DNA from 4 places in the Serratia grimesii genome. Region 4 is predicted to be linked to each of the others. Evidence: riboswitches for the same ligand, from Rfam matches in the RefSeq annotation. Region 4 holds a riboswitch; each other region holds the start of a gene.
What was found. A riboswitch is a leader RNA that binds a small molecule or an ion and turns the genes downstream of it on or off. The one in region 4 is predicted to bind thiamine pyrophosphate.
Positions count from the first base shown of each region.

Region 1: another riboswitch for thiamine pyrophosphate. It lies ahead of thiB (thiamine ABC transporter substrate binding subunit); the one in region 4 lies ahead of thiC (phosphomethylpyrimidine synthase ThiC).
Region 2: another riboswitch for thiamine pyrophosphate. It lies ahead of tenA (thiaminase II); the one in region 4 lies ahead of thiC (phosphomethylpyrimidine synthase ThiC).
Region 3: another riboswitch for thiamine pyrophosphate. It lies ahead of thiM (hydroxyethylthiazole kinase); the one in region 4 lies ahead of thiC (phosphomethylpyrimidine synthase ThiC).

Region 1 is NZ_LT883155.1:721,010-729,071, forward strand. Features, by position in the region: gene ilvN (acetolactate synthase small subunit) at 77-370, opposite strand; gene ilvB (acetolactate synthase large subunit) at 374-2,068, opposite strand; gene ivbL (ilvB operon leader peptide IvbL) at 2,180-2,296, opposite strand; gene thiQ (thiamine ABC transporter ATP-binding protein ThiQ) at 2,385-3,089, opposite strand; gene thiP (thiamine/thiamine pyrophosphate ABC transporter permease ThiP) at 3,076-4,683, opposite strand; gene thiB (thiamine ABC transporter substrate binding subunit) at 4,659-5,645, opposite strand; TPP riboswitch at 5,703-5,809, opposite strand; gene sgrR (HTH-type transcriptional regulator SgrR) at 5,847-7,508, opposite strand; gene sgrT (glucose uptake inhibitor SgrT) at 7,599-7,772, shown strand; gene SGBXF1_RS03385 (sugar efflux transporter) at 7,984-8,062, shown strand, end outside.
Region 2 is NZ_LT883155.1:3,299,883-3,307,944, reverse strand. Features, by position in the region: gene SGBXF1_RS15660 (ABC transporter substrate-binding protein) at 1-243, opposite strand, end outside; gene SGBXF1_RS15655 (ABC transporter permease) at 259-1,026, opposite strand; gene SGBXF1_RS15650 (ABC transporter ATP-binding protein) at 1,023-1,778, opposite strand; gene tenA (thiaminase II) at 1,775-2,455, opposite strand; TPP riboswitch at 2,518-2,620, opposite strand; gene SGBXF1_RS15640 (LLM class flavin-dependent oxidoreductase) at 2,801-3,823, shown strand; gene SGBXF1_RS15635 (GlxA family transcriptional regulator) at 3,959-4,933, shown strand; gene gap (type I glyceraldehyde-3-phosphate dehydrogenase) at 5,012-6,022, shown strand; gene SGBXF1_RS15625 (inositol monophosphatase family protein) at 6,140-6,928, opposite strand; gene SGBXF1_RS15620 (ABC transporter ATP-binding protein) at 6,953-8,014, opposite strand; gene SGBXF1_RS15615 (ABC transporter permease) at 8,011-8,062, opposite strand, start outside.
Region 3 is NZ_LT883155.1:3,840,751-3,848,812, forward strand. Features, by position in the region: gene gutQ (arabinose-5-phosphate isomerase GutQ) at 1-368, shown strand, start outside; gene SGBXF1_RS18070 (methyltransferase) at 426-1,460, opposite strand; gene SGBXF1_RS18075 (inhibitor of vertebrate lysozyme family protein) at 1,808-2,266, opposite strand; gene thiD (bifunctional hydroxymethylpyrimidine kinase/phosphomethylpyrimidine kinase) at 2,353-3,153, opposite strand; gene thiM (hydroxyethylthiazole kinase) at 3,150-3,944, opposite strand; TPP riboswitch at 3,981-4,072, opposite strand; gene SGBXF1_RS18090 (GNAT family N-acetyltransferase) at 4,141-4,566, shown strand; gene SGBXF1_RS18095 (MFS transporter) at 4,605-5,870, opposite strand; gene SGBXF1_RS18100 (sugar phosphate isomerase/epimerase family protein) at 5,978-6,955, opposite strand; gene SGBXF1_RS18105 (GntR family transcriptional regulator) at 6,965-7,672, opposite strand; gene SGBXF1_RS18110 (MFS transporter) at 7,876-8,062, opposite strand, start outside.
Region 4 is NZ_LT883155.1:339,794-347,855, forward strand. Features, by position in the region: gene SGBXF1_RS01520 (HesA/MoeB/ThiF family protein) at 1-225, opposite strand, end outside; gene thiE (thiamine phosphate synthase) at 230-868, opposite strand; gene thiC (phosphomethylpyrimidine synthase ThiC) at 861-2,804, opposite strand; TPP riboswitch at 2,919-3,043, opposite strand; gene SGBXF1_RS01535 (Rsd/AlgQ family anti-sigma factor) at 3,083-3,586, opposite strand; gene nudC (NAD(+) diphosphatase) at 3,686-4,453, shown strand; gene hemE (uroporphyrinogen decarboxylase) at 4,492-5,556, shown strand; gene nfi (deoxyribonuclease V) at 5,566-6,252, shown strand; gene SGBXF1_RS01555 (YjaG family protein) at 6,301-6,891, shown strand; gene hupA (nucleoid-associated protein HU-alpha) at 7,080-7,352, shown strand; gene SGBXF1_RS01565 (DUF1481 domain-containing protein) at 7,422-8,060, shown strand.

The DNA.
Region 1 (8,062 bases), 380 kb from region 4:
GTGCGCTAGGCCCGGGTATCTCGGGTCCAAAGACAACTTTGTCATCAAACTCGGGGGCGTAACGCCCCTCTGTACATTACTGGAAGAATGCCTCCAACTGTTCGAATACCCGCACGTCTTCGCTGTGGCGCTTTACCTGCAACACATCTTCGAGTTTTTCCACTTGGCTTATCATCTGCATCAGTCGTTGATCGTCCGCTACCAATAGCCAGATGCGGCTCTGTTTACCGTCTTTCAGCGGTAGACACAGAATGCCTTCCACGTTAAAGGCACGGCGGGCGAACAGACCGCACACATGCGACATCACGCCGGGATGGTTACGTACCGTCAGCTCCAGGATTACCTGCGGGTTATTGTATTGTTCTGACATGGCTTATTCTCCAATCATGTCGATGTTAGCGGCACCCGGCGGCACCATCGGGAAGACTTTTTCATTGATATCGATCAGCGCGTGGATCAGACAAGGGCCCGGGCGTTGGATCGCTTCTGCGAGAGCGGCTTGCGGATCTTCAGCGGCGTTCAAATCGCAGGTGTCCAACCCGAAACCGGCGGCAATCTTGATAAAGTCGGTACGCTTGGGATAGGCGGCGGCAAAAATACGCTGCTGATAAAACAGGGTTTGCTGCTGATGTACCAGTCCCAACGCCTGATTGTTCATCAGGATAATTTTCACATCCAGATCATGCTCAACGGCGGTGGCCATTTCCTGAATGTTCATCATCAGGCTGCCGTCACCGGAGAAGCACAGCACCTTGCGCTGCGGTTCGGCCAGGGCTGCGCCTATCGCTGCCGGCAGACCGAAGCCCATGGTGCCCAATCCGCCGGAGGTCAGCCACTGGCGCGGACGACTCAGCGGGTAGGCCTGCGCCACCCACATTTGATGCTGGCCCACGTCGGTGGTGATAATGGCGCTTTCATCCACGCAGCGCGCAGCAGCCAGCACCAGCCCATAGTGGCTCAGTGGATCTTCGGCATCCGGCATGCTGAACGGGAACTCGCGCTTCAGGCCGTTGACGGTGTCCAGCCATTCGCTGCGCGGCTGCGCCTCAATCTGTGGTAACAGCTGTTGCAATACCTGGCCAACGTCGGCATGAATGGCAATGTTGGCCTGCTTCACCTTGCCCAGTTCGGCACGGTCAATATCCACATGAATAATGGCGGCGTTCGGGCAGAACTGTTCGGTTTTGCCAATCGCCCGATCGTCAAAGCGGGCGCCCAGTACGATCAGCAGATCGGCCTCTTGCAGAATAAAGTTGGTGCTGCGTGCTGCATGCATCCCCAGCATGCCCAGCGACAGCGGGTGTTGCACCGGCATCGCACCCAACGCCATCAGCGTCATGGTGGTCGGCAGGTTGGCGCGTTCCGCCAGCTCAATCGCCTGTTGGTAAGCATTGGCGCAGATGATGCCACCACCCAGATACAGTACCGGGCGTTTGGCCTGGTTGATCATCGCAGCGGCCTGGGTTACGTCAGAGGCCTCAAAGGCCGGTGCCGCATCGGGAATGGCGATCGGCGGCAGTTCATCCAAATCGATCACCGCAGTTTGTACATCTTTAGGCACGTCGATCCATACAGGACCAGGACGACCGGATTCTGCAATCCGAAATGCATCACAGATCACTTGCGGCAGTTCGCGGATATCGCGTACCAAATGGTTGTGCTTGGTGATAGGAATCGAGATGCCGTAGGTATCTACTTCCTGGAAGGCGTCGGTGCCGATCATTGAGGAAGGCACTTGGCCGGTGATGCATACCAGCGGGATGGAATCGAGCTTGGCGTCAGCGATAGCGGTGACCAGATTGGTTGCGCCCGGTCCGCTGGAAGCGATACATACCGCCGCCTTGCCATTGGCACGCGCCATGCCTTGTGCCATAAAGCCCGCGCCCTGTTCGTGGCGTGCCAGTACGTGATGAATGCGGGTGCTTTGGCTCAGTGCGTCATACAGCGGCAGTGCAGCGCCGCCGGGAATGCCGGCAACGGTGGTGATGCCCTGACGTTCCAGCAGATGAACGATCAGCTGTGCGCCGGTGAAGCGGTTGCCTTGCTGTGGCGTGCCCGAAATTGCCATGTTCCTATCCTTTCTCAAGGCCGGTTCGCTTTTCTGGGCAGGGGGCTGAAACTAAAAACCCCGCCCGGTTTGCGCCGGCGGGGTTTGGGAATCGATGCGTTGATTCGGACCCTACGGCGCATTGCCGACGACCACCACCACACGCACGACGACCATCACCGCGGCTGGTAGCGCGGTAACTAGTAGGGTCGAAGTCAGCGAGGATGCGATCACAGGGAACCTTATCATCAGTAAAAAAAGTCAGGATTTTATAAAACCACAGGCGCAAAATTCGCACAACAGGTTTATTTGCGCAGCATAAAAAACGCGCTGCGGATCACGCTTTGTGTGAAATGCCGAGCACTCTGGCTTCTGGTGCGCTGCCGTCCAGCAGCGCCTGCGTTGGACCGTCGTAAAAAATGCGGCCATCGACCACCAGCAAGGTGCGTGGCGCAATACGTGCAGCATCATCCAGGTTGTGAGAGACCATCAGCAATGTCAGGTTGCGCTGGTCGCAAACTTCTTGCAGTAGCTGCAACATTTCATTGCGCAGTGCTGGGTCGAGTGCTGAAAAAGGCTCGTCGAGCAACAGGATTGGCTGTTGCCTGATCAGACAGCGGGCCAAGGCTGCACGCTGTCGCTGCCCCCCGGATAGCTGTGACGGCAGGCGCAGTACATGTTCTTCCAATCCGACTTGTCGCGCGATTTGTGCCAACTGTTGCTTCTGTTCTTCGTTCAGCCGCAATCCGGGATCCAAACCTAATCCGATGTTTTGCGCCACCGTCAGATGGGCGAACAGGTTATTTTCCTGAAACAGCATCGAGACAGGGCGTTTAGCCGGTGGCGTTGTGGTGTGGTCGCTGCCATCTAGCCGCAGTTTACCGCTGGTGGCTGACAGGAACCCGGCAATCAGGCTAAGAAGCGTACTTTTGCCCGCCCCGCTGGGGCCAAGCACCGCGACACGTTCGCCTGGTTCAATGCGTAGATCAAAGCGCATTGGCAGGTGTTCATACAGGTAGGTCAGTTTTTCAAGATCTATCATGGTGGCCCGGTAAACGTTCGATCAGGGTAAACAGCAGGAAGCACAACAGTAGCAGCAACAGTGCGGTGACCGCGCCGTCATTACTGCGATAGGCACCAATCTGCTGATACAGGTAAAAAGGCAGGGTGCGGAAGTGCTCGTTGCCAAACAGGGCCACCACACCGAAATCGCCAATCGACAGTACGCAGGCGAAGGCCAGCGCCTGGGCCAGTGGGCGGCGCAATGCTTTTAGTTCGATAAGCCGCAGTCGCTGCCAGCCGTGGATATCCAGCGACAGGCACAGCGGGTTATAGCGTTCGGCCAGGTCACGCATCGGGTTTTCCAGCACTTTCAGCGCGTAGGGCACCGCCATCAGTGCATTGGTGAGGATCACCAGCGCATACGGCGACTGCGGCAGCCCCACGGTATCGCTTAACAACAAGAAGAAGCCGGTCGCCAGCACGATACCCGGCATTGCCAGGATCACCATACCGCTCAGCTCAAGTCGCTGGCCCCAGCGCAGCCGCTGTTGCAACTTCAGCTCACGGCTGCTCCACAGCAGCATCATGGTCAGTACCACGCACAGCGCACCGGCACCGAGAGCAATACGTAACGAGGTGAATAACGCCTGCCACAGCACCTGTTGTTGCAGTACGCTGACCAGGCTTTGGTTGGCACCGTCGGCAATGACGGCCAATAGCGGGGGCAGCAGCAGTAGCAGCGCGGCGGCAATCAGCAAAAAATCACTCACGCGGCGCCACAAGCTGTCTTCCGGATTGCGCCAGATGTGGGCATGGGTACTGCCCACGGGCAGCGCCTGACTCAAGCGCTGGCTGAGCACCACCAGCCCCAGGCAGCAGGCCAGTTGGATCAGAGCCAGCAGTGCAGCGCGGCTGAGATCGTAGTCATAGCTGAGCGCCTGGTAGATCGCCAGTTCGATGGTGGTGGCCTGCGGCCCGCCGCCCAGTGACAACACGGTGGCGAAGCTGGCAAAGCACAGCATAAAGATCAGCGCGCCGCTCGGCAGGATCTGGCGACGCAGTGCTGGCCACTCAACGAAGCGGAATTGCTGCCAGCCGCTCATGCCAAGCTGGGCCGCTAATTGGCGTTGTTCGACCGGAATATTTTCCAGTGCCTGCAGCAGCAAGCGAGTCGCTAACGGCAGATTGAAGAACATGTGTGCCAACAGGATGCCCTGCAAACCGTAAGGGGAGAAACTGTAGTTAATGCCGAGCCAACCGCATATTGCAGCCAGCCAGCCTTGTCGGCCATAAACACTGAGCAGGCCGAACACCGCCACCAGTACCGGCAGCACCAGCGTCATGGCGCACAGCCGCAGCAGTAACTGGCGGCCGGGGAAACGGCGACGGAACAGTGCGCGTGCCAACAGGATCGCGGGCAGCACCGAGATCAGCGCCGACAACAACGCCTGCCAGAAGGTGAAACGCACCACATGCCACAGGTAGCTGTCCTGCCACAGACCCCGCCAGTCGCTTTCGGGCGCGTGTCGCCACAGCGAACCCATCGCCAGTACGGCGACGGTCAGGATCAGACCGGAAGCCAGCAGCCCCGGCCATAACCAGCGTGGGATCAGTGGCTGACGGCGGTTTGCCATGCCCGGATCCAGTTGCCGCGTTGTTTAGCCACGTCTTCAGCGCTGTATTGTAGCGCTGTCTGCGGTACGGTCATTTGCTCAAAACCTGCCGGTAGTTGGGTTTTGATCACCGGGTACATCCAGTTACCGGTAGGAATAGTGTTCTGGAACGCTGGAGTCACCATAAATTGCATAAAGCGCTCGGCCAGTGCCGGTTGTTTGCTGGCCTTGAGTTTGCCCGCCACTTCGACTTGCAGATAATGACCTTCGCTAAAGTTGGCAGCGGCGTAGCTGTCTTTCTTCTCTTCAATCAGATGATAGGCCGGAGAGGTGGTGTAGCTGAGTACCAGATCGCCTTCACCTTTCAGGAACAGACCGTAGGCTTCACTCCAGCCCTTGGTCACGGTGACGGTTTTCTTCGCCAGTTTCTGCCAAGCTTCGGGGGCTTTGTCACCATAAACTTTCTGCATCCACAGCAGCAGCCCCAGGCCCGGCGTGCTGGTGCGAGGATCTTCGTAAATCACTTTCCAATTTTGGTCGCTGTCGACCAGTTCTTTCAGGCTTGTGGGGGGATTTTTCAGTTTTTCTTTATTGTAAACAAAGGCAAAGTAGCCGTAGTCGTAAGGCACGAAGGTTTTATCCTGCCAGCCGCCGGGGACGCTTAACTGAGCGCTGTCGACGTTGCTTGGTGCGAATAAACCGGTTTGCTGCGCGGCCTGTAACAGGTTGTTGTCCAACCCCAGAACCACGTCGGCGGCACTGTTTTTGCCTTCCATACGTAGACGGTTAAGCAGTGATACGCCATCTTCCAGTGCCACGAATTTCAGCTCACAGTCGCACTGGGCCTCAAAGGCCTTTTTGACTGCCGGACCAGGGCCCCAGTCTGCAGCGAAGGAATCATAGGTGTAGACCGTCAGCGTGGGTTTGGCGAACACCGGCGCGGCGCTCAGCAACAATAATAAGGGCAGACTTTTTTTGACCACTTTGCACTCCTGAACATTTAGGGGGCAAGGGTATCTGAGGGGGCGAGTGGCGGCTGCCGGTTCGCTAGGCTCAAATCCCTCCGCCGGTATTGACCGGATCAGGTTCGACGGGTTTATTCTCAGCAAAATCGGCACGCCGCATTTTTGCACCCCGTTGAGACGGCGCCATTGTAAAGACTAACGGGCGTCGGTGAAAGGCGCTTATGCTTCCGGCGGCGCAAACCACGCGGATTTAAAATCAAACCAGCCGAGGGTGTTCATCCGCACACCGCGCATACTGCGTTGACCATGCAATTGCAACCAGTGGTGGAACAGCGGGTGTAGCTGATGGCTGCTGACCAGACGTCGGCCAAAATCGGCCAGCGGTAAGGTATTGGCGCGCCACAACGTCGCATCTTCAGCGAGATCTTCATTCATGCAGTGCTGCATTAGCGGCAACTCATACAGCGTGGCGAACAGCGAGAATTCCAGCGGCAGATAGAAGTTAGCGCTGCCTAGCCACACATCGCTGATCGCATCGCCTTTATGCCAGGTATCGTAATCGACGATCTGAATCTTCAGCTTGATACCCTGTTGCACCAGCAAGGGTTCGATCGCCTGTTGAATGGCGTGGAATTCCGAGTGTTCGCTGTAGAAGGTCAGTGTCAGTTCGGTTAACCCAGACGGCTTGGATTGTAGTGCCAGCGCACGGTTATGGTGCCAGCGCGGCAGAATGCCATAGGCGGGAGACCAATAGCGTTGATAGACTGGCCCGGCGTTGCTCAGCAGTGAAATCGGGTTGATCAACTCACACAGCCAACTGCGAATGGCCGGATCCGCCGCCAATGAGGAGCGCTGATCAAACAGCAGGAAATAGCAGCCTTCTTCCAACCGGCTTTCCAGTTCATTTTTGCCAGTGTCGTCCGCCTGCAACTGGACGCCGGAGTGCACCAGTTCTTCGGTCACTTCCGGCAGCACCCAGATGTTCACCTCATCGATCAGTGCGCGGTAACCAAAGTAATCGTCGAAGGCGTGAATTTTCATCTGGCTGCGGTGGTTGCGTACCACACTGTACGGTCCGGTTCCTATTGGATGGCGTGAGAACTCCGGCAGACTCTGCCACTCACGTGGGAGGATCATGGCGTGCACAGAACCCAGCAACCAGGGTAGCCAGTAGTCGGGGCTGAGCAGGTGCACGTCAATCACGTATGGCGTCGGCGAGATCACGCGCTCGATATGGGAAAACAGGGGCTGTGGCATCAAGCGACTGAGCGTACTGATGACATCCTCCATTTCCAGCTCGCGGCCATGATGAAAATGAATCGCCGGACGCAGATAAAAACGCCAATGCAGCGGTGTTAAAGCTTGCCAATGATGCGCGAGGTCTGATTCCAGTTCCCCGTTTTCCTCATTTATGCGCGTCAGTCCGCTGAAAATCTGCCGTGCCAAATGGGTTTCCGAACGTCGTAACGCTGAACCGGGCAACAGGTTGTACAACTGGCGATAGTAGAGCACGCGCAGAATGTGTTTGCCCTGACGAAAGCTGCGGCCCAGTTGGGACAGCAGCATCTGCCGCACCACATTTTTATCGCCGACCAGTTGCACCAGTTGATCAATACGGTCTTGCTCCAACAATTCTTCCGCACGCTGCTGCTGCAATGCCAGGCCAGTGTAGTGGAAGGTGAGCCGCGAACGTTTACCACGCCCCGATTCCGCTTGCCAGGTCAGCCAGCCTTGCTGCTGCATGGCTCCAAGTAACGAACGCACGTGACGACGTGAGCAGGTGAGCACTTCGGCCAGCTCTTGCAGCGTGGTATCGGTCGGCTCGCCATGGCAGCGTTGCCACAGACGAATGAACTGCTGTTGCAATCTGGAGGTGGACATAAAAGAGGAACGCTCCGGTATCAACCCATCAATTTATCTTTCCCTATATTACGCCGATAATTTTCCTCAATGAAAGGGGGAGGGCGACAGATGAAAGTTTTCTTGTCAAAACAGTTCTATCAACGGTATTTCAGCGCGGTACGCCGCCAGCATGCCGATTGGCTGGGGCTGGTGCCTGAACAGGCGCGGCTGGATATGCTGGCTCACCTGACCCAATGGGACATCCATAAGATGGCGGACAAGGAATATCGCGAGCATCTTTGATGCGACAACTGAGTTAGGCCACTGCGCTTTGAGCAGCAACATCGCGGCTTGAAAGGCGAAGGGCACAAGAGTTTCTGAGTAATGGTGCTGTTTCACCAGCCAGTGGGGTCATACCCACTGGTTTTTTTATCACCAGCCGCGGTGATGTTCTTGCAATTTATCTGCCGTAGCCTAAGGTTCTCTCTTCCGCATTAGGGCCAGGGACGACAATATGAAACGTCTGTACGGGTTACCACGCCGCTTTAATCCCATTTTTGCCGCTTTCCTGCTGATTGCGTTTCTTTCTGGCA
Region 2 (8,062 bases), 2.1 Mb from region 4:
AGTGATGGCGAGGTCGGCCTGTTTTGCTGCAACCAGCCGCGGAGGCAACGCGGGATCAGACGGGGGCACAATCTTGACGTCGAGGCCTTCGGCCTTGAAAGCTCCGATCTGTTCGGCCACCATGATAGGCGCGTGATCGGGGTTGATGTACCAATCAAGCACCAGCGTCAGTTTTTCGGCAGCGGTTGCTTGCCCGGCCAGCGTAGCGCTGAGCAGCAGCCCGCAGAGGGTATTTTTAATCATTGTTGATTCCTTTTATCAGTCATTTTCCGGCGCCCAGTTAATAAGGCGTAGCAGCAGCGCGTCTACCGTCACCCAGAGCAAGACGGTCATCAGCACCAGAATAAACAGCGCAGCAAAACAGACGTCGGTCTGCATGCGTGCGTTAGCGTTAAGCATTACGTAACCTAAACCTTCCGCCGAACCGACCCATTCGCCGATGATGGCGCCTATCGGGGCGACGGCGGCGGCCATGCGTAGCCCGGAACCGAAGGCCGGCAACGCCGCCATCAGCCGCACATGCCGCAGTTGGGCCCAGGGGGAGGCACGCAGGGTACGTGCCAGGTCGAGATAGTCGTTATTGACCCGCCGCAGTCCATCAAAGAACGCAGAGGTGACAGGAAAGAAGATCACCAGCACCGCCATCACCACTTTGGCGCTCATGCCAAAACCAAACCACAGCACTAACAGCGGGGCCAGCGCAAACACCGGGATCGCCTGACTGGTCAGCACCAGGGGCATCAGCCAGCGTTGCAGCCGTGGCGAGAAAATCATGCACAGCGCTAGTGCGGCCCCCAGCAACACCCCTGCCAGCAGGCCGCAGGCTATTTCTGAGGCCGTAATCAGCGTGTGATAAGCGAGATAAGCCCGGTCATTCCAAAGCGCCTGCGCGACCGCAGACGGTGAAGGCAACAGGAAGGCGGGTATATCACCCAAGGTGGCCCATCCCCATAGCAATAACAGGCCGACAAATACTGTCAGGCTGCGGCGCATTCGTGACAGGCGGCTTTCCACCATAGGTTTCATTCGGCTGCCCTCACCAGTTGCAGCAGCAGCTCGCTCTGGCTTTTCAGCAGTTGGGGATCGTCCGGTGCACGTGGCGGCAGGCCCTCAATGACATGGCTGTCGTCAATGCCGGCGGGATAGCGTGACAAGACCAGCAAGCGGTGACTAAGGCGGCAGGCCTCCATGGGATCGTGGGTAATCAGTAACACGGTATGTTGTGCCAGCAGCTCGGCGGCAAGCTGCTGGATTTTTGCGCGGGTAATGGTGTCCAGCGCCGAGAAAGGTTCATCCATCAATACGATCGGTTGGCGCTCATACAAGGTGCGGGCGATGGCTGCGCGTTGGCGCATCCCACCGGACAAGGCCGCCGGCAAGGCACTGCCATACCCGCTCAGACCTACGCGTTCCAGCAGATGTTCTGCCCAGGAACGGTCGACTTTTTCACCCCGTAGCCGTGCGCCGAGGCTAATGTTTTGAGCAATGGTTAGCCACGGATAGAGCAAATCTTTTTGCCCCATGTAGGCGATGCGTCCGGGGATCGGCAGGCCATCGCTGCCTGTGACCGTGCCGGACGTGGGTTTCGCCAACCCGGCAATGATCTTCAGTAAGCTGGTTTTCCCTGCACCGCTTGCGCCGAGCAAGGCGACAAAACTGCCGCCTGCGATATCGAAATTTAGCCGGTCGAAAATTACTTGCGGGCCAAAGCGCAGAGTCAAATCCCGCACCTGAATACCCGGTCGCACGCCGTCATACTGAGCGTTACCGCTACTCATTTGGCATTCAACCCCATTTGCCAGAAGGCAGACTCCAGCCGGGTCGCAGTGGTGAAGATGGTCGACAGTTCGGCCAGTCGGCTTTCAGCTCCACGCTGGTGACTAACGTTTTCCAGTAGATCGAGTGCGGCCTGCACCCCGGACAGATAGGCAGGATCACCATAGTTACGGATCCATGAGGCATAAGGGTTGCCTTGCATTACCGTGGCAGGGTCGCCCAGCAGCCGCAAACCAATTTCGGCATAACCGGCGACGCAGGGCATCAGCGCGGCGAGCAGATCAAGCGCATCACCGGCGTGGCCGATATCGAGTACATAGCGGGTGTAGTTGAGGGTTTCTGCGGCCTCAGGTTCGGCGGCAATGTCTGGTTCGCTCAGCCCCCAGTCTGCGCAATAGGCCAGATGCAAAGGCAGTTCGGCGACAATGGCGTTGAGGGAGGCGGTGGCCGCACGCATCTCCGGCAGGGTCCGCAGTTTGCTGACCAGCAGCGCATAGGCGCGGGCAAAGTGGATCAGGAACAGGTAATCCTGGGTCAGATAGCGGCGGAATGCGGGCTCAGGTAGTGTGCCGGCAGCCAGTTGCTGAATAAAAGGGTGTGCGACATAGTCCTGCCAGTGGCTACCGGCCTGCTGGCGCAGCCGTCCGTAAAGACCATTATCAAATTGAGGGGTAAACATGGGACCTCCAAAAGTGTGTGGAGATCCGGGCGCGCTGAGGTATGAACAGGCAATGACTGATGGTGTTATTGCCGACCCGTCCCTTCGCTGGCATGACCCAGATCAGGTTCAAAGGGTTCGGCTTGTGCCATCTCAGCCCGTAACAGGACACCCCTCGGAGGAGCCTGTTATACGATATTTACTTTTTGATTACAACGATCGGGCGGTCGAGTTGGGCTGCAATAAGGGCGTCTTTCGTTAGCTCAAAACGGTTCGTTTAGTGCGATCGCACACAATTTTTCTGGCCTGAGCGGGGGCATTTTTGTCACTGTAATCCGGTCATAATTGAATCTAAGGGCTACTCCTATGAAGAAAATTGGATTTCTCTCGTTTGGTCACTGGACGCCTTCGTCACAGTCGGGTACCCGTTCTGCTGCGGATGCGTTGCTGCAATCCATCGATCTCGCTGTCGCGGCAGAAGAATTGGGGGCGGATGGGGCTTACTTCCGCGTGCATCACTTTGCGCGTCAGCTAGGCTCGCCGTTCCCGCTGTTGGCTGCCATTGGCGCAAAAACTCAACGTATTGAGATCGGCACCGGTGTGATCGATATGCGCTATGAAAACCCACTTTATATGGTCGAAGACGCCGGTGCTGCTGATCTGATTTCTGGTGGACGCTTGCAGCTTGGCATTAGCCGCGGTTCTCCCGAGCAGGTCATTGAGGGCTGGCGTTACTTTGGCTATACGCCCGCCGAAGGCGAGACCGAAGCCGATATGGCCCGTCGCCATACCGAGGTGTTACTCGATGCGCTGCGTGGTGAAGGTTTTGCCGAACCGAACCCACAGCCGATGTTCCCCAACCCGCCGGGACTGTTGCGTGTTGAGCCTTTCTCCGCAGGCTTGAGGGATCGTATCTGGTGGGGGGCCAGCTCGAACGCCACAGCAGTCTGGGCGGCGAAATTGGGGATGAACCTGCAAAGCTCGACGTTAAAAAATGACGAGACGGGCGAGCCGTTTCACGTGCAGCAGGCCAAGCAAATTCGCGAGTACCGTGAAGCCTGGAAAGCAGCAGGGCATCAGCGCGAACCCCGTGTGTCGGTCAGCCGCAGTATCTTTGCATTGATGAATTCGCAGGATCGCAGTTATTTCGGCAATAGCGGTCAGGAAGGCGATCAGGTGGGGTATATCGATCAGCAGACCCGAGCCATATTCGGCCGCAGTTATGCCGCTGAGCCAGAGCTGTTGATCAAACAACTGGCGCAGGACGAAGCCATTGCCGAAGCGGACACCTTGCTGTTGACCGTGCCAAACCAATTGGGCGTTGACTATAACGCCCATGTGATTGAATCGATCTTGACGCATGTCGCCCCGGCGCTGGGTTGGCGCTGATAGTTCGATGACGACGAGCCCGCCTGAACTGCCTGTGGTGGGCTTCTCTGAAATTCAAAGCAGGGGCAGCAAATTAACGTGCCTCTGCGGATAGCACATTCTTGACTTATTTTGCTCAATTTGTATTTTAAGGACATGCATACATTTCTGATTATCGTCCCCGAAGGGGGCATGTTGTTCGAGTCGGCGGGAATCGCTGACATCCTGATGCAGGCCAACCGCTTGAGGCCCCATGACGCGCCGCTTTATCAAATGTCGCTGGCCACCACACAACCCCATCGGGTGGTGCACGGTTTGTCTGGATTGAATCTGCTCGCCGATCATCGTCTCTCGGATCTCGATCCTGATCAGGAGCGCGACACCATCATCGTGACGGGAAAAGGGGCGACCGCGGAAGAAAGTGCTTATGTGGTCGATTGGCTGCGCCGCGCCGCACCTAAAGCGCGACGTATTGCGTCGGTATGCGGTGGCGCTTTGCTACTTGCAGAGGCTGGTTTACTCGATGGACGCCGGGCAACCACCCATTGGCGACTGCTGGAAACGTTGCAGGCCCGCTTCCCCAAAATACACGTCGAAAATGGGCCGCTGTATGTTCAGGATGGCTCTGTCTGGACCTCCGGCGGTGTCAGTTCCGGGTTCGATCTCACCCTGGCGCTGGTGGAAGACGATTACGGTTTTGTTCAGGCACGCGAAGTGGCGCAAGACCTGGTGATGTTCCTGCGTCGGCCTGGCGGTCAGGCGCAGTTCAGTCGTTATCCGTTGAATCAGGCTAAAAACCCTGGCCCGATCCGCGATCTCCAGTCCTGGATCCTGGAAAACCTGTCCAGCGATCTCGGTGTAGAAAAACTGGCAGAGCGGGTCGCGATGAGCCCGCGAAACTTTACCCGCGTTTTCACGCGTGAGACGGGCATTTCACCCGCTAAATTTGTTGAAGAAGGGCGCCTGTATCTGGCCCGGCAACGTTTGGAACAGAGTGCTGAAGGTATTGAGCAAATCGCCATGAACTGCGGGTTTGGTAATGGTCTCAATCTGCGGCGCGTTTTTGAACGACATTTACAACTGACACCTACCGAGTATCGCGAACGTTTCCATTCACGCATGTTGGCGTAAATTGATCTATAAACGTCATTTACGTCATAACGCCTTCGACCTACATTGGCAGCAGAGCCAATAACGAAGGAGTAGATCATGGTCAAAGTAGGCATTAATGGATTCGGCAGAATCGGCAGAAATGTGTTGCGTGCTGCGTTGGGGCGCAGTGACTTTGAGATAGTGGCGATCAACGATTTAACCGACAGCAAAACCTTGGCGCATCTGCTGAAATACGACTCGTTGTCGGGCACATTGGCAGCCAATGTTGAAGCCGGTGAAAACCAGCTACTGCTCGATGGTCGGCCGATTCATGTTTTCTCCGAAAGAGATCCGGCCGCTATCCCATGGAAAAGCGTGGGCGTTGACGTCGTTATCGAAGCGACGGGGTTCTTCACTGACAAAGCCAAGGCCGAAGTGCACATCACGAAAGGCGGGGCCAAGCGAGTGATTATCTCGGCTCCGGGCAAAGACGACGATATTACGATAGTGATGGGCGTTAATCAGGATCTGTACGATCCGGCGAAGCACCGTGTGGTCAGCAACGGCAGTTGCACCACTAACGGCCTGGCGCCCGCGGCTCAGGTCCTGCATCAGGCCTTCGGTATTGAATATGGTCTGATGAATACCACCCATGCCTACACCAACAGCCAGGCATTGCATGACCAACCGGAAAAAGACTTACGTGGCGCTCGCGCCGCAGCGGAGTCGATAGTGCCTTACTCCAGCGGTGCCGCCAAAGCCCTTGGCAAGGTGATCCCGGCATTGGACGGGCGTTTAACCGGTTATTCGTTACGTGTGCCGGTGCCCGTAGTGTCTATCGTTGACTTAACGGTGACGTTGAAACGTGACGTGACGGCTGAAGAGATCAACGCCGCGTTCCGTCAGGCGGCGCAGTCGGGCCCACTCAAGGATATTCTGGGTTACAGCGATGAGCCTTTGGTATCGAGCGATTATAAAGGCGACCCACGTTCATCCATTATTGATGGGCTTTCTACGTTGGTTATTGGTGGGAATCTGGTCAAGGTTCTGGCCTGGTACGACAACGAATGGGGCTTCTCTAACCGTTTGGTTGATCTGGCTGTGTTGATGGAAAAACGCGGGTTGTAGGTTCTAAGAATAAGGGCGCTGCATACTGCGCCCTATAACATAATCAATGGGTTAAATCGGGTCGAACAGGCTCGACCCCACCGGTTTAACTCTAAACAGATTTGTGAGCCGTCTGAATTACAGTTGTGCGATATGCATTAAATCTTGTTTGGCCCCTGGCGCGACGGCCAGCACCGGCCCGCCACGCAGTAGATGTTCCCCGTCGGTATTGAACGGATGCGTCCAGCCACCGGCTTCGTTGACCAGACAGTAACCCGCCAGACAGTCCCAGGCATGCATATAGGGTTCGTAGTAACCCACCAAACGTCCGGCTGCAACCCAAGCCAGCATCATGGCACCCGACCCATTACGGAAGAAATTGCCGCCCGCCGCGGTGATACCGGCGGCGATCTCACCGACGCGTTCCGGTGTGACATAGCTGTTAGCGCCAAAACCGGTGACGTGGTTTTGCATCGTACGTTTTGGATCGACCCGCAGCGGTTTGCCATTGAGCGTCGCCCCCGCGCCGCGTGCCGCGATAAAACATTCTTGCTGGCAGGGTGCGACGATCACACCGATCACCGGCTCACCGTGGTGAATCACGGCGATGGACACGCACCAGTTTGGCATGCCGTTAACAAACGGGCTGGTGCCATCGATGGGATCCACCACCCAGGTGTAACCTGAGTCACCGGGTTGCAAGCCAAACTCCTCCCCCAAAAAACCGTCGTCCGGGAACTGACTGGCGATCTGTTCACGGATCAACAGTTCAACTTCTCGGTCGGCAATGGATACCACGTCCTGTGCATCACGTTTGGTTTCAATCACCAGGCTTTCACGGCGGTTAAAATAGTCCAGCGCTTTGGTGCCGGCGGCACGCGCCGCCTGTTCGGCCAGCGACAGACGCTGGGAAATGGGCTCATTCATGTTTGATCCTTAACGTTTTGAGGTTCACTGAGCTATCAGTGCCAGCCCCTGAGATTTGAAATCAACGGCCACGCGTGTGGCTGGCGCCAGTTGGCGCTCCATCTGTACATCGACAATGAATAGCGCACCGAGATCGGTTTTCACTTCATATTCGATATGGTCCCCGAGCCAGGTGCTATGGGTTATTTCCCCGTTTAATGCGCCAGCTTGCTCCGGCTGCAGAGTAATAAATTGCGGGCGTACCGACAGTTGCGCCGTGCCGGGGCGTGCTTTGGCACCCGGAACCCGATACTGACGGTTGCCGAGGGTGATTAGCGCCTCACCATCCTCGACGCGTTCAATATCACAGGGCAGGATATTGGCTTCGCCCATAAAGTCAGCGATAAACACGGATGCTGGTGAATGATAAAGCTCCTGAGGCGCGCCCTGTTGGGCAATATGCCCTTCTTTCATGACGATAATCTTATCGGAGACCGCTAAAGCTTCTTCTTGATCATGGGTCACGTATACCGCAGTGAAACCGAGGCGTTGCTGCAAATCACGGATTTCGGTGCGAACACGGCGACGCAGGCGTTCGTCAAGGTTGGATAATGGCTCATCGAGCAGTAACACCTGCGGTTCCAATACCAGCGCACGCGCTACGGCAATGCGCTGCTGTTGTCCACCAGAGAGCTCTGCGGGGAGACGTTGGCCCATGTTTTCCAGGCCAACCAGTTTCAACCCCTCGCGTGCGCGGTCCTGTGCCTCTTTACGCGGCAGGCCGCTGGCGAGTAAACCGTACATGACGTTGTCCAGCGCGTTCATATGCGGGAATAATGCGTAGGATTGGAACACCATCGCGACGTCGCGTTCGTTGGCGGGCAGATGCGTGACGTCCTTGCCGCCAATCAGAATACGGCCAGAGGTTGGGTGCTCCAGGCCTGCCAGCAAGCGCAGGGTAGTGGTTTTGCCACAGCCAGACGGGCCGAGCAATGTCACCAGTGTGCCCGGTTCGACGGTGAGTGACAGGCCGGGTACGGCGGTGAAATCGGCAAACTGTTTGGTGACGTTCTCAAACACCACCGAGCCGGAACAAATGGCAGTCATACGGCATTCTCCTGATGTAGAGCCGGTGGAGGCGTCACCGGCGGTGTG
Region 3 (8,062 bases), 1.6 Mb from region 4:
ATCACCTGATGCGCACAGGCGATCGCCTGCCTCAGGTCAGTGAAAATGCCAACGTCATGGAAGCGATGCTTGAACTGAGCCGCACCGGACTGGGCTTGGTACCCGTATGTAACGCGCAGCAGAAAGTGGTTGGCGTATTTACCGATGGCGACCTGCGTCGCTGGCTGGTGAAAGGCAATAGCCTACAGGATGCGTTAAGCCCAGCGATTACCCGCCCCGGCTACCGTTTGCCAGAACAGTGGCGCGCCGGAGAAGCGTTAGAGGCGTTACACGAACAGCACATCAGCGCCGCCCCTGTGGTCAATTTGGATGGCGTGCTGGTGGGCGCGATCAACCTGCATGACCTGCATCAAGCCGGGATCGGCTAACTAAGCTAAAGAAACCCGCAGCAATGCGGGTTCCTCCTTGCCGGTTCATCTCGGGTATCAATTCGGTACCGCCTCGACGATCGACAAATAACAGCCGGTATCGATAATCCGATTCAGCTTCAGGTCGGCACTGGCCAACAGCGCCTTCAGTTCTTCTTCGGTACGTACCTGCCCGCCGTCAAAACTGCCCATCAGCACCAAATCGAGCTCGCGACAGCTGTCCCAGGCCGTGTTATTCGGCACGATTACAGGTTCAATAAGCAATAGCTTCGATTGCGGATACATCGCATTACGACAAGTGCGCAATATCCGGCGGGCCGGCTCGTCAGCCCAGTCCATGACGATAAATTTCAACAGATAAAAATCTGCCGTCGGGCAGGCTTCAAAGAAACTGCCCGCACAGGTTTCCCACCGTGAATCATCACCCAACTCACCAAGGCGGTTTCTTGGCAATACCTGCGGTTGGTCAAAAAGAATGCCTTTAACCGTAGGGTTGGCGCGTAATACGCTCAGCAGCAATCCGCCAAACCCACCCGCGATATCCACCACCGTCGCATGCTCGGGGAATTTATAGCTACGCATCACAATTTTATTTTCCAACGCCGACATCGATGCCATACCGATATGGAAATCATTTTCCGAGTCAGGAATATCGTCTTGCGACCAATAATCATAGAATGGCATGCCGAATATTTGTTTAAATACCGGCTCACCGCGTAAAGTCGCAGCTAATTTTCCCAATGGGCGCCACATGGTTTCATCCGTCAGCATTAATACCCCACCGCGCAGTGAATCCGGCACGTCCGAACGTAAATATTGCGCTACGGGGTTTAGCGAGAAACGTCCGTCTTCGGAAACGGCAAAAATATTTCGTGATGCCAGAATACTCAAAACTCGGTGCAGCATACGGCCGTCCACCTCCAGCTTCCTTGCAAGCTCCTGGGCGGTTTTGGGACCGTCGATCAGATGATCGGCCACGCACAGCTCAGCCGCAGCCCGCAAGGCGGCCTGCACGGTGAATCCCATCGTTTGATCCAACAAATATAATGATGCTTTTTCATCTTCAGAAAGAGTAACCTGATTAGTTGCCATGATCATAATGCTCCGTTTGGATATTTAACCCCAGACACCATTGCAAAAAACTGCAATGCTTATTTTCCGGTGAAAACAAATTCGCCAAACAAGATCATAGACACTAAATAAAATAAAACCACAAAATATGTATTGATATTTTCCGGTGTGAAAAATAAAATATTCAACCGATTAAATACTAAGGAGAAAAATATAATGAATAATACAGATCGGGTATCATTAGATAATCAATTAATTATAAATTAAAACTATTCCTATCGGAGTTGATTTAATATTAATTTTATTTTAATAATTCCCATATTCCGCATAAAACCGGCTGAATACATCCGCACTCAGCCGAATACTGACTATTTCCAGTCGGGATTATTCTCGAACTGTTGTTTCAGCAGCGCTTTCATGTCCTCGTCCGGCTTACCCAACCATTGATACTTGGCGTATTTCTTCGGATGATCAACCGCTTCCGGCTTGTTGGCCACTTCGACGCGTACCGCCCAAGCTTGCGACTTGTCTTCTTTAAACGCCACCATCATAAAATTGTTGGCACAGTCGTGGGGTTTACACACATTACCCACCAGATAGTTTTGGCCCTTCCAGCTCAGACTCTGCGCCGGGGTTGATGTCCCCACGCCCTTACGCGCCCAACCCGGCAAGCGGGCCTGGCCTTTCACCATGTTCTGCCAACTGGTCTGGTACCCCGGCTGCTGGATCACATCTGAGGTAGTGACAATTTGTTGGGCAAAGCTGCCCGCGCTAAAGCTGAGTAACACGCCGAAGATGGCACCGCGAAGTGCGTTTTGTCCTGTCATGGCCTTCTCCTTTAATAAAATTCATTCGCACCCGGCCAAAACCGGGCCTGAATTTAGTCAGACCACAGTGACGGCAAAAAGTTGAGTCACCACCAGGCATGGAAATGATGTACCGGCCCGATCCCCTGACCTACTTCCAAGGTGTCGGCTTGCTGCAACGCTTTTTGTAGATAATCCTTGGCTGAAGCCACCGTGCCGGCCCAATCATCATGGCGCGGGCGTAACGCGGCTAATGCGGCGGAAAGTGTACAACCGGTACCGTGCGTATGGCGGGTCGCCACACGCGGCGCGGTGAAACGCTGTTCCTGTCCAGCACTAAACAGCCAGTCCGGGCTTTCACTTTCGCTCAGATGACCCCCCTTCATCAGCACCGCCTGACACCCCATCGCCAACAGCGCCTGGCCTTGCTCGCGCATCTGTCGTTCATTTTCCGCCGGAGCACATTCCAACAATGCCGCAGCTTCTGGCAGATTCGGCGTGATAATCGATACCAATGGCAACAGTTCGCGACGAATAGAATCTACTGCCTCTGGCGCCAACAGTGGATCACCACTTTTCGCCAGCATAACGGTATCCAGCACCACAAATGTCGGTTGGTAATGGCGCAAACGCTCCGCCACCGCCAGCACAATGTCGGTGTTAGCCAGCATACCGATTTTTGTGCTGTCGATACGCACATCACTGAACACAGAGTCGAGCTGAGCGGCAACAAAAGCAGGGTCAATATTGTAAACCGACTGTACCCCGCGGGTATTTTGGGCCACCAACGCGGTAATAACGGAAGTTCCGTAAGCCCCCAACGCAGAGAAGGCCTTCAGGTCAGCCTGGATACCTGCACCGCCGCTCGGATCGGTACCCGCGATGGTCAATGCGTTAATCCGTTTCATTGCAGATCCTCCGGTCGCAGTTGATACAAAGCGTCGAGGAACGCAGGGGTAAAACTGCCCGGTCCGGCGGCATGCTGCGTAGCACGTTCACCACAAAGCGACATCACCCGGCAGGCAGTCGCCACATTGTCCAGCCGATCGCCCGGCAGACTGCAAAATGCCGCCACCACCGCCGACAGGGCACAACCGGTTCCCACGACCCGTGTCATCAGCGCGTCCCCTCCTGCAACGGCCCACTCACGCTGGCCGTCGGTGACATAATCCACGACCCCGGTTACCGCGACTATGGCACCACTGATCCGTGCCAACTCACGCGCGGCGGGTAAAGCCGCCAGCGAATCGTCCGTGCTATCAACGCCGCGCCCGTTTGCCTGTAAACCGCTCAACGCCATGATTTCAGAAGCATTACCGCGAATCGCTGCCGGATTTTCACCTAACAAGCGCTGGGCAAATGCGGTGCGGTACACCAACCCCCCCACCGCCACCGGATCCAGTGTCCATGGCGTTCCCGCCGCATTAGCGGCCTCCACAGCCACCAGCATGGATTCGGCACGTGAAGCATTGAGAGTACCAATGTTAATCAGCAAAGCATTCGCCAGCCGGCTGAACTGCGCCGCTTCGGTCGGTTCCACCACCATCGCAGGGGAAGCACCGAGCGCCAGCAACACGTTAGCCGTCAGTTCCTGCACAACTTCGTTGGTCAGGCAGTGAATCAATGGGGGTTGGCGTTTAAATTGGGTCAAACAAGCCGCGGCACGGGCGCCGGGTAAAGCATCAGGTCGAGCGAACATATTCCTCCCAACCGGCGTTCAAGAAGGCGGGTACCGGTTGAGGCACCGAGACTTCCCTACGCTGGCATAATCCAGATCAGGTAATACGGGTAAAATCTCAGCCCCTAGAGGCACCCCGAGTCAAGACGACCATTATTGAGGTTGCCGCCGGTGAGGTCAATCGCGCTATAGTGTCAAAAAATAAAAAGGAGATGCCATGCAGATAAGAACATACCAAGAGGCCGACCGCCCTTTCCTGCGCACGCTATATTTGGCGTCACGCAAAGCGGCGTTTACGTGGCGCGATACTGCCGGTTATCGGCTGGAAGACTTCGATCGTTCAACGCTGGGTGAGGATATCTGGGTTGCGGAAGACCAAGGGAGGCTACTGGGGTTTGTATCGATTTATCGCCAAGATAACTTTATTCACAACCTGTATGTCGATCCTCACCTGCCGCCCTTGGGTGTCGGCAGCGCCTTACTGCAGGCGGCTGAACAGACGTTTACTGCCACCGGGTCATTGAAATGTCTGGTGAAAAATGAAAAGGCGTTGGCGTTTTACCATAAGCATGGCTGGAGAACGATCACCACGGGCAATGACGGCACGGAAGACTACTACCTGATGCATTCCCCTGCAAAATAAGGGCACGGCATATACCGTGCCCATCAAAGCAAACCTGATCAGGCAGCAGATACTTCCTGGGTCAATTTTGCACGCGCACGGATATTTCTCACCAACAGTCCCGACACGATAATCCCTGCGCAGGCAAACATGCCCATCAGACCAAAGACGATCTTGTAGCCGGTTAGCCCTGGGAAGGCATCGAGAATGTGGCCGTACAGGCTGAAACAAAACATCGCCGGGGCATAACCGATAAAGCTGCCTAACGCCATGGCCGCACCGGTGTGTTCTTCGTCAATTTCAGCCTCACCGATAGGTGCAAAGAACACCGCACGCTGGGTAAAGACCACGGCACCAAATCCTAGCGTACAAGCCATACCCAGATAGACCGGCATTTGTTCGTGCGGCAACAGAATCAAAAGTGCCAGCGCCACTGCGCTAATAATAAAGGTATAGAATAAGTACTTGCTGGGAGACTTTAATACTTTATCGGCAATTAAACCGCCAATAGGCCCACCCACCATTTTAAGGCAGTACTGATTAATAATTCCGTATGCACCTACCAATGCAATCGGTAATGCATAGACATTACTTAGGAAAGGAATAAAGAACGTCAATCCACAATACACGGCGTAGACGCAGAAAACGCTAAAAGCAATCAGCCATACCGTTTTGTTTTTTAATACGCTACTCATGCCTGGCTTGTTACTTGCAGGCATTTCATTCTTCGGCAACTTACTTTCCTGCGGGTGTTCTTTCATCACAAAAAGAATAATAACCCCTACGGCAATAGCGATCGCTGAATAGAACAGTATCCCGACCTTAAAGCCAAGATAGCCGCTGCCAAAAGCGGTAAACAACGCCAGTGCGGAAAATGCCACCACGGTATCGACCACACCGCGGCCCGTCTCGAAAAAACCAAACAAACGCCCTTGCTGAGTATTATCCCCCAACATACTTACCGATTTCAGTAACACCGGCCAGTTCAGCATGTCGCAGGTCACCCCAAATAGCGCCCAGACAAACAAAATCCCCCAGTAGCCAGGCATACTTGACAGGTAGATGCCGAGCAAACCTGTAGCTATCAATGAAAAAGACATGGTGAATCGCCGTGGCAGGCGATCGGAGAAATAAATTGATAAGAAGAAACCAATGGTCGTCACAATAGAGTTGACCGACATGGCATTACCTATTTCACCGTTGCTCAGATGAAAATATTCTTGCATGGGCACATAAAACGCATCTTTAAGGGAGGGCAATTTATATATTGTTCCCCCGCATAGAACCAACAAGCTAAATAGCGCCCATCTTTTTTTAGTCAGCATAATCCCCTCACAGCCATTAAATAATAAGCGGTGTTGTTACCCCAATGATGAGACGAACGAATCTTCACATCAGTGAGAATGTGTCATTTATAAATTTATTTATTATATTACGTCGGGGTTAATAGCCCCTTGGCTTGCTGCATCAGACTGTCGATAATAGTACGAACGTAGTGAATTTGATTTAATGCATCTTGAGATTCTTTTTTTAACCTTTCCTCCAGCCCCTGCTCTGGTAATGGTGTTTCACTCATTTCACGCCATGGGATATAAGGGTTATCGCCCTCACCGCTGAAACGAAACGGCGGAGCATAATAATCCACTTCTTCTTCCAGACCATAGGCGGTGACCTGTGGTTGATCCTCTCCCAAACAAATGAGCCCCAACAACAGCTCCCTGAATGGTAAATCGCCCTGTCCAGAAATGCAGGCGCGGTGCCCCAGGCCATTATTTTCACGGACAATAAGCGCATCCTTGATATGCACCTGTGTGATTTCTCCTGCCATTGCTGCCAGTGCCGGCAAGGGTTCTTCATTGGCATTAATCATGTTGGCGAAATCAAACAACAGGGAAAGTTGAGGGAAATCTGCTGCCTGGATCAAACTCACCAGTTCATGGCTCTTGAGATCTTCATGTTGTTCGAGGGTAAAACTCAGACCTGTGTGCTGGTAACGCTGCTTTATATACTGAATATCTGCGCTGATTCGCGCCAAGACCTCTTGTAATGCCCCCTGATAACGCGGATAAAAACGAACCGAACTTGCGCCGCATTTAAGGGCGATAGTGACCGCCTGATCGATTGTTTGCGCATCGGACGCGCTGGTTTCGATATGAACATCCAAACCGTAATGCTGCGCCTGTTCACCAAACCTGCGCAGCCTGTCGTCATCGGCATGGCAAAGTGCCTGACTTTCCCCATCCAGCACGTGCACCTTAACGCCACGCAACCGTTGCTGATGGGCAATCATCAGAAGATCCTCAGGCAGGATCCTTTCCATACGCATATTGAGATGATAGGCATAGGCATGCAGATAAAGAGGCAAGTTCTGCGCCCGCTGAAGGACTTTCTCCGCCGTTAAGCGATCCATGGTGTTCACCTATAAGTTAATGAAAAAATCCACCGACTCGAAACGCCAGTATTCGATATCCACCTGTACAATCCTACGTTGGGCATCGGCACGATGCTTTTCGACCAAAATTGACGGTGTGCTGGCATTGCCGCCCATGACCTTGCACGCATCACCGGATAATCGCGTAGGTTTAAAAGCCAGATGGCGGGTATGAGTGGCAATCCCGTAGGCGCTTTCCCACACTTCAGCGAAAGAGCGCTCACCCAGACGTTCGATAAATTCAGGTGCCGCAAGCGGGCTGATAAAGGTCTCGTGGTAAAACACGATGTGATTGTCCAAAGCTCCCCAACCACAAATCTTATATATCTCCGTTCCCTCATCAACGTGCAGTAATTCCGCAATAGGTGCCGGTGCCGACAATACCCGTTCCTTGGTCATGTAACCCCAGGACGGACAACGGCCCTGCTCAATCGCGGCCTGTTTGAAGCTGGTGGACGAGTTCGGGTTGTAATTAAACCGCGGTAATGCTGCAAACCAACCCCGACGATCCTTACGGAAAATCCGGGACTCACTTTCCAGGAATAGCAGCGCCTGACGCAACGTCATACGCTTTATATTCAACAACTCCCCCAGCTCTCGTTCTGAAGGTAGTTTGTCGCCAGGCGCTATCGCACCTTGACTCAGCCAGTCATTAAGCCTTTGCTTGGCCAATTCAACGGTAGAGTTGTTTTCCATGTCTCACTCAATTGGTTTAAACCAGATGTCATAACATTATCGCGGTGAATTATTACAAACAATGGGGGCATTGAATTTTATATGTGACTCCTGTCCCATAACCGAAGGGATCCCGGAGATTCCAGACACAATCCGACCGGCATCATTCCGTGATGCCGGTTTATTACTCAGTTCACTGGTGTGTGGCATTCAGGCTGTTAGTGCTATCCCGCCGAACCAGAGGCAGGCATACCACGCAATGTCAGTCGCCAGAACAACAAGGCACTTAGGCTAACGCTCGCACCGAGCCAACACACACCACTCCATCCAGCCCAGGCGTAAGCATGTGTGCTGGCAAAGGCACCCAGTCCACTACCAATGGCGTAGAACAACATGTAGCAACCGACCAAT
Region 4 (8,062 bases):
ATAGAGGATTTGACGCTGCAAATTGGTGACGTGCAGCCTGTCGTCATCGGCCAGCAGCAAGGTACCAACACCGGCTGCCGCTAAATAGAGTGAGGCGGGGGAGCCTAATCCCCCTAACCCGACAATCAGTGCCGTCGAACCTTTTAGTTTCTCCTGGCCGGCTGGGCCAATGTCTTCCAGCAGCAATTGGCGGCTGTAACGCAGAAACTCTTGATCGTTCAACATGGCGCTACTCCTTGCCTTCGATCAACTGCAGCAGTTGGGCGGTGGCGGCACGCCAGTCTGCGGCCTGAGTAATTGCGCTGACGACGGCCACGCTGCCAACGCCACAATCCAGTACGGCTGCTACGCGATCGATACTGATCCCGCCGATCGCTACCGTTGGGTAGTCACTCAACCCGGCGACATGGCGCTTTAACTCCACCAGACCCTGTGGGGCGGAAGGCATATCTTTGGTTTGCGTCGGAAAAATATGCCCCAGCGCGATATAGGAAGGTTTCACCGCAATGGCGCGGGCCAGTTCGGCATCGTCGTGGGTGGAAACGCCCAAACGCAATCCGGCGCGGTGAATAGCTGCCAGATCGGTGGTATCCAGATCTTCCTGACCGAGATGAACGCCATAGGCACCGTGTTTAATCGCCAACTGCCAGTAGTCATTGATGAACAACCGTGCGTTATACCGTTTACCGAGGGCAATGGCTGTGGCGATATCCTCTTCGACCTGCTCATCCGGCAAATCCTTAATCCGCAGTTGAATCGTGGTGACACCGGCTTCCAATAGACGGGCAATCCATTCAACGCTGTCGACGACAGGGTATAACCCCAACTTGTGCGGCGTGGCGGGGAAAGGTGTGTTGATATCAGTCATTGCGAAGTTCCTCCTGCAGATTACTGGCGCTGTGGTATAGCTCACTACCGCGTGAGCGGAACTCGGCCGACATTTTCTCCATACCGGTTATCTGCACTTCTACTGGTTTGGCGGCTTCCTGGGCTGCGGCATAGTCACGCACTTCCTGCGAGATTTTCATCGAGCAGAATTTGGGCCCACACATGGAACAAAAATGGGCGATTTTGCCGGATTCCTGCGGTAGGGTTTCATCGTGATAAGCACGTGCGGTAGCTGGATCGAGTGCCAGGTTGAACTGATCTTCCCAGCGAAATTCGAAGCGTGCTTTTGACATGGCGTTATCGCGGATCTGCGCACCGGGATGGCCTTTGGCCAGATCAGCAGCGTGGGCGGCAATCTTGTAGGTGATCAGTCCCTGTTTGACGTCTTCTTTGTTCGGCAGGCCGAGGTGTTCCTTTGGCGTCACGTAGCAGAGCATGGCACAGCCGAACCAGCCAATCATGGCGGCCCCAATACCGGAGGTGAAATGGTCATAGCCTGGGGCAATATCGGTGGTCAGAGGGCCGAGGGTGTAAAACGGTGCTTCGTGGCAGTGTTCCAACTCTTCGGTCATGTTGCGGCGGATCATCTGCATTGGCACGTGGCCGGGGCCTTCGATCATCACCTGCACGTCATATTCCCAGGCAATTTTGGTCAGCTCACCCAGGGTGTGCAGTTCGGCGAACTGCGCCTCGTCGTTGGCGTCCTGAATCGAACCCGGCCGCAGACCGTCGCCGAGGGAGAGAGAAACGTCATAGGCGGCGCAAATCTCACAGATTTCGCGGAAGTGCTGATACAAGAAGTTTTCCTGATGATGGGACAGGCACCACTTAGCCATGATCGAACCGCCGCGAGAGACGATGCCGGTCAGGCGTTTAGCGGTCATCGGCACGTAACGCAGCAGTACACCGGCGTGAATGGTGAAGTAGTCAACCCCTTGTTCTGCCTGTTCCAGCAGCGTATCGCGGAACATTTCCCAGGTGAGGTTTTCCGCCACGCCGTTCACCTTTTCCAGTGCCTGATAGATGGGCACCGTGCCAATCGGCACCGGGCTATTACGTAAGATCCATTCGCGAGTTTCGTGGATATAACGACCGGTGGATAAATCCATCACGGTGTCCGCACCCCAGCGGGTAGACCACACCAGTTTCTCGACTTCTTCCTCGATCGAAGAGGTTACTGCCGAGTTGCCGATGTTGGCGTTCACTTTCACCAGGAAGTTACGGCCGATGATCATCGGTTCGGATTCAGGGTGATTAATATTGGCAGGAATGATGGCGCGACCTGCGGCCACTTCCTGGCGGACGAATTCCGGTGTGATGTTTTCCGGCAGGTTGGCGCCCCAGCTTTGTCCTGGATGCTGGTGGCGTAATACTTCGCCGCGGATACGTTCGCGGCCCATATTTTCGCGGATGGCGATAAACTCCATTTCGGGTGTGACAGTACCGGCACGTGCGTAGTGCAACTGGGTGACACATTTGCCAGGTTGCGCCTTACGGGGCAGCGGGAGGTGTTCAAAACGCAGGTGATCCAGACCTTCATCCGCCAAGCGCTGCTGAGTGAAACCTGAACTCACGTTTTTGAGTGCTTCGGTATCACCGCGTTCGGTGATCCAACCGGCGCGTAGCTTCGCCAGGCCGGTGTGTACGTTGAGTTCAGACTGCGGATCGCCGTAAGGGCCTGCGGTGTCATACACCGGAATAGCTTCGTTCTGTTCGTACTGCGGATTGTCTTTGTCGCCACCAATCAGCGTCGGGCTGAGCTGAATTTCACGCATCGGTACCTGCAGATCGCTACGTGAGCCCTGCAAATAAATACGGCGTGAGTTGGGAAATGAAACGCCCTGTAGAGTATCAATAAACTGTTGGGCTTCTTCGCGTTGCTCTTTACGGGCACGGGGTTTTTTAACGTTAGACATAGCAAGTTCCTACCAGTGTGTTGGGTTGGGAAAGTTGCTTGTCTGGAGCTCGGAGGGAGTAATGATGCTGGCCAGCAGGGCGGGATTGTCCCAAATTTGGGCACCTGCCTGTGGCGATAGATTACTCTTGTTCCCTTCGCGGGTATTAACCCGATCAGGTTCCGCGGATCCCGAATTAACGGTCTCAGCCTGGCCAATTTGATGAACAAATCAGGCGCTAGGCACTCCGACAAGATGCCCCCCAGTATAGGAGGGATAATAAAAAACACTACAAAATTTTAACGGGCCTGATCCAACGTTGCGTCCGGCTGGGCTTGCTGCCAGGCTTCCGCAGCCAGTTGGATCAACTTATCTTCCAGGGTAAAACGTGCTGCCAGCGTTTCACCGATATCTGACAACGCCTGATGGAATTCCAGACACACATCCTGATCAATATCTACTTCGGTATAGCGATCATGGAATGCCATGATCTGCTCGGTATTCGCCCAAAGCTTGGGGTAGATATTAACTGCCAGAGACATTTTCGGACTGGATGCGCCTTCCACTTGTTTGATAATTCTGTCATAGATATGAAAATGGCCGGCAGAGAGATAATCCACCAGATTATGGCAGAAGTTCTCCAGCGCTTTTTCATTCAGCGGCGTATGCTTTTCTTTGTTCGGTTTGATACCAACGAGGGTGCAATAAGCGACCAGCAGTTGCTTGCGGGCCTGAAGCCATTGATCAACTAATTCATTACTACCACCAACGCGCTGAGTCAGGCTTTCCAAACGGTTGAGCATGTTTGACTCCGTAAGTAATAAAACGTAACAGTAAGTTATTAAAATGTAACAAGGCCGATTTGTAGAGTGCCAGTGAAGCTGAGGTTGTGCAACAACGATATGGAACTTGCATTAACGGGTAATGAAAATGGCTGGTGGATCGTCAGCCATGAAAGCAAACTTTGGTTACCGAACGGTGAATTACCGTGTGGTTTGGCCGCATCATTCTCCTTGCAGGGAAGAATGGCTCGTACTATTGGCGAATGGGAAGGGTTGCCGGTCTGGTTGGTCCGCCATGCGATGCCACAGGAAATGGGCTCGGTACGCCAACTGCTTGAAGTCGATCGCGGGTTGTTTCAACTCGCCGGACGCGGTGTGCAACTGGCCGAGTTTTATCGTTCTCATCGCTACTGTGGTTATTGCGGTCATGAGATGCATCTCAGCCGTACCGAGAGCGCCTGTCTGTGCAGCCATTGCCGGGAGCGTTACTACCCGCAAATAGCACCTTGCGTGATTGTCGCCATTCGGCGCGATGATGAGATCTTGTTGGCCCAACATGTGCGTCATCGCGGTGGTATTCATACCGTACTGGCCGGTTTTGTTGAGGTTGGCGAAACGCTGGAACAGGCGGCAGCGCGTGAGGTAATGGAGGAAAGTAACATTGAAATCAAAAACCTGCGTTATGTCACCTCGCAACCTTGGCCGTTCCCGCATTCGCTGATGATGGCCTTTATGGCCGATTACCACCGGGGTGAGATCCGTCACGATCCCAAAGAGCTGCTGAATGCCGGCTGGTACCGCTATGATCAGTTGCCACTATTGCCACCGCCTGGCACCGTGGCGCGCCGTTTGATAGAGGACACCGTAGCCTTATGCCGTGAGCAATAAATCGCTACAATACCGGCAGATGAATAAGGGAGCCCATAATGAATGAGTTGAAGAACGATCGTTACCTGCGCGCGCTGATGCGTCAGCCAGTGGATGTGACCCCCGTATGGATGATGCGTCAGGCCGGTCGTTATTTGCCGGAGTACAAAGCCACCCGCGCCGAGGCCGGTGATTTCATGTCGCTGTGCAAGAATGCGGAACTGGCCTGTGAGGTTACGTTGCAGCCACTGCGTCGTTTCCCATTAGATGCTGCCATTCTGTTCTCCGACATCCTCACCATCCCAGACGCTATGGGGCTCGGGTTGTATTTTGAAGCAGGTGAAGGCCCACGTTTCTCCTCTCCTATCACCAGCCGTGCCGATGTGGATAAGCTGCCAGCGTTCGATCCGGAAGTGGAACTGGGTTATGTGATGAATGCAGTGCGCACTATCCGTCGTGAGTTGAAAGGTGAAGTACCGCTGATCGGTTTCTCAGGCAGCCCGTGGACATTGGCAACGTATATGGTGGAAGGCGGTAGCAGCAAGGCCTTTACCAAGCTGAAAAAAATGATGTACGCCGAGCCAGCCACGCTACATTTGCTGCTCGATAAGCTGGCTGACAGTGTCATTTTGTATCTCAACGCTCAAATTAAAGCTGGTGCGCAGTCTGTGATGGTATTCGATACCTGGGGCGGCGTGCTGACGGGGCGTGACTACCGGGAGTTCTCGCTGCACTACATGCATAAAATTGTCGACGGCCTGCTGCGTGAAAATGATGGCCGGCGTGTACCGGTCACGCTGTTCACCAAAGGCGGTGGTCAGTGGTTGGAAGCCATGGCGGCAACCGGTTGTGACGCGCTCGGCCTCGACTGGACGACAGACATCGCTGATGCACGCCGTCGCGTAGGGGATAAAGTGGCGCTGCAGGGCAATATGGATCCTTCCATGCTGTATGCATCGCCTGAGCGTATTGGTCAGGAAGTCGAAACCATTCTGGCGGGCTTTGGCCACGGTGAAGGGCATGTGTTCAATTTAGGCCACGGTATTCACTTAGACGTGCCACCGGAAAACGCTGGTGCATTCGTTGAAGCCGTCCACGCGCAATCAGGGAAATACCATCGCTAAGGATCTGATGTGATTGATACTCAAATCCTGCGTGCAGAGCAACTACAGCGCGCATCAGAAGTCATTCGCCAGGATGATTTTTTGGTCGATCCGCCAGCTTTTATCGCCGGTGCCGACGTGGGCTTTGAGCTGGAGGGGGCGGTGACCCGTGCCGCCATCGCCATCCTGCGCTATCCGTCGCTGGAGTTGGTTGAATACCAAGTGGCCCGTGTTGCCACCACCATGCCCTATATCCCTGGTTTTTTATCGTTCCGTGAATACCCTGCGTTGCTTGCAGCCTGGGAGCAACTGCACCAGAAGCCTGACCTGGTTTTTGTCGACGGCCATGGGATCTCGCATCCGCGCCGCTTGGGTGTGGCCAGCCATTTCGGCCTATTGGTCAATGTGCCGACCATTGGTGTGGCCAAAAAGCGCCTGTGCGGTAAATTCGCGCCGTTGGGTGTCGAGGCTGGTTCGCTGTCACCCCTGGAAGACAAAGGTGAGCAGCTGGGTTGGGTGTGGCGCAGTAAAGCACGCTGTAACCCGCTGTTTATCTCCACTGGTCACCGCGTTGGGGCCGACAGCGCACTGGCCTGGGTACAACGTTGTATGGCGGGTTACCGTTTGCCGGAACCCACTCGCTGGGCTGATGCCATTGCCTCGCGCCGACCGGCCTTCCAGCGCTGGTTGCAGCAGCATCCAGAGATGTCGCAATGACCGATTTCGGGTACACTGCGGCGCAGATAACGCGTAAGAGAGTGAATAATGCTACGTAACCCGATTCATTTACGTCTGGAAAAGCTTGAAAGCTGGCAACATTTGACCTTTATGGCCAGTTTGTGCGAGCGTATGTACCCGAATTACCAGATGTTCTGCCTGCAAACCGAGTTCGGCGATCCGGCAATTTACCGTCGCATTCTGGATTTGGTGTGGGAAACGCTGGTGGTCAAGGACGCCAAGGTTAACTTTGACAGCCAACTGGAGAAGTTGGAAGAGGCGATCCCCTCGGCAGAAGATTACGATCTTTACGGCGTTTACCCGGCGATTGACGCCTGTATCGCATTAGGGGAACTGATCCATTCGCGACTCAGCGGGGAGACGCTAGAGCACGCCATCGCCATCAGTGAAACGTCAATTCGCACTGTGGCGATGTTGGAAATGACTCAGGCCGGTAAAGAAATGACCGACGATGAGCTGAAAGTTTTGCCTGCGGTAGAGGAAGAATGGGACATCCAATGGGAAATTTTCCGCCTGTTGGCTGACTGTGAAGAGCGTGATTTAGAGCTGATCAAAGGGTTGCGTTCTGACCTGCGAGAGGCGGCGGTAAGTAATATCGGGATAAATTTAACGCAATAAGGCAAGAAAACGTGATTTAACGCCTGATTTGTCATGCCTTAAGGCTTCACATCCGCACCCTGTCTGGTCTACATTTGGGGGGCGTAAAAAAAGTGGCTATCGGTGCGTGTATGCAGGGAGTGCTGTACATCGGCATATCCGTCGCACTCGATGCTTTGCAAACGATAAACACACTGTAAGGATAACTTATGAACAAGACTCAACTGATTGATGTAATCGCGGACAAGGCTGACCTTTCCAAAGCACAAGCTAAACTGGCTCTGGAATCTACCCTGGCTGCTATTACTGAGTCTCTGAAAGAAGGTGATGCAGTACAATTGGTTGGTTTCGGTACTTTCAAGGTAAACCACCGCAACGAGCGCACTGGTCGTAACCCGCAGACTGGTAAAGAAATCAAAATCGCAGCTGCTAACGTGCCTGCGTTCGTTTCTGGTAAAGCACTGAAAGACGCAGTTAAGTAATACTGCGTGTTCGTGAAAAGATTAAACAGGGGGGCAATCGCGCCCCTTTTGTTTATCCGACAGGCGCTTATGGCCATCGGCATTGCCGGTGCCCTGAGCGCCTGCAGCAGTCATTCCGATCTTCCTGCCTTTAGTGCCAGTGGTTATGTCGCTGATCAGGGTGTTGTCCGCCTGTGGCGTAAAGACGACGATCAGCATCGCCCAGTGGTGTTGATGAGCGTCTATAGCCCTTATCGTGGCCCGGGCACCATCACCACGCTCTACGAATATCAAAATGGCACGCTGCGCCAAATTAAGCGTACCGACGCTGATGGCGATCGTGACTCTATCCAATTGCGCTTTGCCGATGACGGTAGCGTGAGCTTTATGCAGCGCCAACTGGCCACACGGCGTGAACCACTGACCGCTGACGAAATCGCGTTGTATCAATATCAGGCGCGACGAGTGCTTGAAGTGAGCAATGCGCTACGCGCCGGTAAGGTGAAGCTGCTACAGGGGCGTTGGCAGCAAGGCGTAGTACAAACTTGCGATGGTCAGACACTGAAACCGGGGCTGGACAACAGTGCCGAAGCCTGGATTGCGCGGCGCGCCAGCAACAGCAGTCAGCCAGTGAATATAGCCTGGTTGGAAGCGCCGGAAGGAAGCGAGTTGTTGCTGGTGGCTAACGACGATTTTTGTCGCTGGGAACCGAAAGAAGACCAGCTATAAAA